Regions from separate parts of the Plantactinospora sp. B6F1 genome, predicted to be linked through region 2. Evidence: riboswitches for the same ligand, from Rfam matches in the RefSeq annotation. Region 2 holds a riboswitch; the other holds the start of a gene.
What was found. A riboswitch is a leader RNA that binds a small molecule or an ion and turns the genes downstream of it on or off. The one in region 2 is predicted to bind S-adenosylmethionine.
Positions count from the first base shown of each region.

Region 1 (2,440 bases), on a different contig from region 2:
GCCGGCCTCGTTGACCGAGATGAACTGCCCGAACTGCGGCAACAAGGGCACCTTCACCGAGCCGCGGATGTTCAACGGCCTGATGAAGACCTACCTCGGCCCGGTGGAGAGCGAGGAGGGCCTGCACTACCTCCGGCCGGAGACCGCGCAGGGCATCTTCGTCAACTACAACAACGTGGCCGCCTCGGCCCGCAAGAGGCCGCCGTTCGGCATCGCGCAGGTCGGCAAGTCGTTCCGCAACGAGATCACCCCGGGCAACTTCATCTTCCGGACCAGGGAGTTCGAGCAGATGGAGATGGAGTTCTTCGTCGAGCCGGGCACCGACGAGGAATGGCACGAGTACTGGCTGCGCGAGCGCTGGAACTGGTATCTCGACCTTGGCATCTCCGAGGAGAACCTGCGGTTCTACGAGCACCCGCAGGAGAAGCTGTCGCACTATTCGAAGCGGACCGTCGACATCGAGTACCGGTTCCGGTTCGGCGGCACCGAGTTCTCCGAGCTGGAGGGCATCGCGAACCGCACCGACTTCGACCTTTCCACGCACAGCAAGCACTCCGGTGTCGATCTGTCCTACTTCGACCAGGAGAAGCAGCAGCGCTGGGTGCCGTACGTGATCGAGCCGGCCGCCGGGCTGACTCGCGCGGTGCTCGCCTTCCTGCTGGAGGCGTACGACGAGGACGAGGCTCCGAACACCAAGGGCGGGGTCGACAAGCGCACCGTCCTCCGCTTCGACCCCCGGCTCTCGCCGGTGAAGGTGGCCGTGCTGCCGCTCTCCCGCAACCCCTCCCTCTCGCCGAAGGCGAAGGACCTGGCCGCAGCGCTCCGCCGCCGCTGGGTGGTCGAGTTCGACGACTCGCAGGCGATCGGCCGCCGCTACCGCCGGCAGGACGAGATCGGCACCCCGTTCTGCGTCACGGTCGACTTCGACACCCTGGACGACAACGCCGTCACCGTCCGGGACCGGGACAGCATGACCCAGGAACGGGTCGGCCTGGACCAGGTCGAGCGCTACCTCCTGGAACGCCTCCCCGGCTGCTGAGGCTCCACCGGGCGAGCCCGTACCGCAGGCTGAGTTCGGGCAGCGGCTGCCGACGAGCAACACCGGTGCTAACTTCTGCGGTGAAGGTCATGAGTGCCAGCGCACAGCCCCGGCTTGCTGGCCGGCAACCCTCCGCTCGCGGGCGGGGTGCTCCGGGTGACGACCTGGCCGACGCAATTTGCCCGGTAAGCCGCCAGTCGAGGAGCTTGTCGCAGTGTCCCGTTCCGCCGTGCCCCGGTCCGTCGCCCCGACCGGCCCCGCAATCTTCAGCCCTGCCGGAGCCGGCGATGCCGGTCGCATCGCCGCGCTGCATGCCGACAGCTGGCGGCGGCACTATCGGGGCGCCTACGCCGACACGTATCTCGACGGCGATCTGCTCGGTGAACGCAGCAGGGTGTGGTCGGCGCGACTCGCTTCCCCCGCCGGCACCACCACGATCATCGCCGAACGTGACGGCTGTCTCGCGGGCTTCGTCCATGTGGTCTTCGACGCGGATCCGCGCTGGGGCAGCCTCATCGACAACCTCCACGTCGACCATTCGGAGCATCGCGCTGGCATCGGTACCGCGCTGATGGCCTACGCCGCCCGGGCGGTCCTCGCCGATGCCGGCTCTCCAGCGCTCTACCTGTGGGTGCTTGAGCAGAACGCTCGCGCACAGATGTTCTATCTGGCCTGCGGCGGCATCCGGGTCGAAACGGGCATCGTCGCTCCCCCCTGCGGCGACCCCGCCTTCCTCATCGGGACTCCTGGCAAGTACCGCATGGCCTGGCCGGACGCCCGACGCCTCGTCAGGGCTCTCCCCGGGGACGACCGTGGATAACGTGGGGGCTGTGTACCGGGACGGCGGGGGAGTGTGCCATGGCTGAGCTGTTGGCAGGGGGCGGTTCTCCCGGTGAAGGCGACAGGAACGGGCCCTTCCGCGCATCCCGCCCGCTGCACCTGGGCGGGCACGTGGTGTGGCCGCCGGTGGTACTTGCGCCGATGGCCGGGATCACGAATGTCGCCTTCCGGCGTCTCTGCCGGGAACAGGGCGGCGGCCTCTACGTCTGCGAGATGGTCACCACCCGGGCGCTGGTCGAGCGGAATCCGAAGACGCTCCGGATGATCGCCTTCGGCGGGGACGAGCGGCCGCGCAGCCTCCAGCTGTACGGGATCGACCCGGAGGTGACCGCGGCGGCGGTCCGGATGGTGGTCGAGGAGGACCTGGCCGACCACGTCGACCTGAACTTCGGCTGCCCGGTGCCGAAGGTCACCCGCAAGGGCGGTGGGGCGGCGCTGCCGTGGCGCCACCGGCTCTTCGCCCGGATCGTCCGGGCGGCGGTCGAGGCGGCCGCCCCGGCCGGGGTACCGGTGACGGTCAAGATGCGCAAGGGCATCGACGACGACCACCTGACGTACGTG
Region 1 covers NZ_JBEEAC010000015.1:99,475-101,914, forward strand. Annotated here, with positions in the region: gene ABNF97_RS20085 (glycine--tRNA ligase) at 1-1,039, shown strand, start outside; SAM riboswitch class IV at 1,125-1,238, shown strand; gene ABNF97_RS20090 (GNAT family N-acetyltransferase) at 1,254-1,859, shown strand; gene dusB (tRNA dihydrouridine synthase DusB) at 1,898-2,440, shown strand, end outside.
Region 1: it holds a riboswitch for S-adenosylmethionine, as region 2 does, so the genes downstream of both, ABNF97_RS20090 (GNAT family N-acetyltransferase) here and ABNF97_RS14465 (aminotransferase class V-fold PLP-dependent enzyme) in region 2, are expected to answer to the same signal.

Region 2 (2,440 bases):
GAGCGGGTGGGCGAAACCGCTGATCAGGACCCGCAGGATGAAGATCCCGAAGACGTTCTGCGCACCCGTGGCCGGGCCGTACTGGTCGGCGCCCTCGGCATAGCCGTGCAGGCCGAAGTAGAGGATGTTCTCGACCATCGCGAACCCGACCGCCGACAGGCCACAGTAGACGATTCCGTCGGTGATCCCGGACCACTTGCGGCGCTGGTAGAGCAGGAGCAGCAGTGGCCCGAGCGCCTTGGTCAGCTCCTCGATGAAGGGCGCGACCAGCACCCCGACCAGCGGGAGGGGCAGCTCCAGTGTGTCTGCCGCGAACGTGTTGGTGCGCAGCGCCGCGTAGGTGGAGACCGCCGCGCCCCAGCCGAGGCAGAAGGCGAGATACTTGACCGGCTCCGGGTCGTACCGGTCGAGCCAGAGGAAGCAGGCGACCAGCACCGGCACCGGCAGCGCCGCCGCGACCAACCCGATCAGCGGCGGCGTGACCCCGGCCGGCGACACGAGCTCCCACGCCATCAGCACCGCGCAGACGACGATGAGCGTGATCGCCCCGATCGCGATCAGCAGGCGGGCCCGGCTCCGCCGCTCGGGCGCCGCCGGCTGCGGCGCGTTGCCTGCCGGCTGCGGTCCGCCGTCTGCGGACTGCGGCGCGTTGCCGTGCGGCGCACCGCCCATCGCCTCCGGCACGCTGCCTGCCGGCTGCGAGAGTTGCCACGCCGGGGCGGTCGGCCACGGCGGGGTCGGCGACGGCGGCTGGGGTGCCGCCGCACCGGGCGGGGTGTCGGCCATGCGATCAGCGTAGTTCCTCCGGACAGCCTGGCCGGACCGCATCCGGCTTGGTTATGCTTCCCGGCAGGTCACGAGTGCCAGCGTCCAAGCCCCGGCTTGCTGGCCGGCAACCCTCGTCGAGGTTCGCGGTGGGGTGCCCCGGGTGATGACCGGGCCTGGTGCGGTTCCGCACCGGGCAAGCGCGGACCCCGTTCCCGCCCGCTCCGGGGTCCCTGACCTTCGGAGGTATGCGCGATGAGCACCGGTCTCTTCCCCGCACCCGCCCGCTCTGCCGGCGTAGCGACGCCGACCGCACCGGGGCCGGTGGTCGGCTCCGGGGGCACCGCCAGCGGTCCGCTCGGCGTACTCGGGGTGCCGGGCCAGGTCAACCTCGACTACGCCGCCACCGCGCCCTGCGCGCGAGCCGCCGCCGACGCGGTGGCCGAGCTGCTGCCCTGGTACGGCAGCGTGCACCGGGGCGCCGGAGCGCTCTCCCGGCGCAGCACGCTGGCGTACGAGCGGGCCCGGCAGGACGTCGGTGACTTCCTCCGGGTACGCCCCGACGACCACGTCGTCTTCACCCGCAACACAACGGACGCGCTCAACCTGCTGTCCCGGGCACTGCCGCCGGGCACCCGGGTGGTGACCTTCGCGGCCGAGCACCACGCCAACCTGCTGTCCTGGCCCGCCGGTGCGGTCCGGTTGCCGGTGCCCGGCTCGGCCGGGGAGGCCGTCCGGGCGGTCGACGCGGCACTGCGGGAACTGCGCCGGGGCAGCGGCGGCGGCGCACCGATCCTGGTCGCGGTGACCGGGGCAAGCAACGTCACCGGCGAGTGCTGGCCGGTCGCCGAGCTGGCCCGGATCGCCCACCGGTACGGCGCTCGGATCGCACTGGACGCCGCCCAGCTCGCCCCGCACGCCGAACTGGACATCGCCGCCCTGACGGTCGACTACGTGGCCGTTTCCGGACACAAGCTGTACGCGCCGTTCGGGATCGGCGTACTGGCCGGACGGGCGGACTGGCTGGACGCCGCACCGCCGTACCTGGCCGGCGGCGGGGCGACCCTCGGGGTCGGGGCGGCCACCCACGACGTGCGCTGGGTCGACGGGCCCGCCCGGCACGAGGCCGGCACCCCCAACCTGCTCGGCGCGGTGGCGCTGGCCGCGGTCTGTGTCGCCCTGGCCGAGGCGGACCGCGAGGCGCTGTACGCGCAGGAGCAGTCCCTGCTCGGCCGGCTGCGGTCCGGGCTCGCCGCCCTGCCGGACGTGGTCGAACTGCGCACCTTCGACCCGAGCGCACCCCGGGTCGGCATCGTGTCGTTCGTGGTCGCCGGCCGGGACTCGGCGGCGGTCGCGGCCGATCTCGCCCAGCACTGGCAGATCGGGCTGCGAGACGGGCTGTTCTGCGCGCATCCGCTGGCCCGACGGCTGCTCGCCGAGGCTGCCACCCGGAGCGGACGGCGGGACCTGCCGCCGACCGCGCTGCGCGCGAGCATCGGGTTGGGCAGCACCGCCGCACACGTCGACCGCCTGCTGACCGCCCTGTCGACCCCCCGCTGACCCGGCCGTCCCGGCTACCCGGCCGGGCCGGGGTCCGATCGCCGGGCTACCGGGCCCGGCCGGGGTCCGAGGAGGTGCGCTCGGCGGGCCGGTCCGACGACGAGAATTCGGGCTG
Region 2 covers NZ_JBEEAC010000009.1:47,473-49,912, forward strand. Annotated here, with positions in the region: gene ABNF97_RS14460 (PrsW family intramembrane metalloprotease) at 1-672, opposite strand, end outside; SAM riboswitch class IV at 853-974, shown strand; gene ABNF97_RS14465 (aminotransferase class V-fold PLP-dependent enzyme) at 1,021-2,325, shown strand; gene ABNF97_RS14470 (FUSC family protein) at 2,372-2,440, opposite strand, start outside.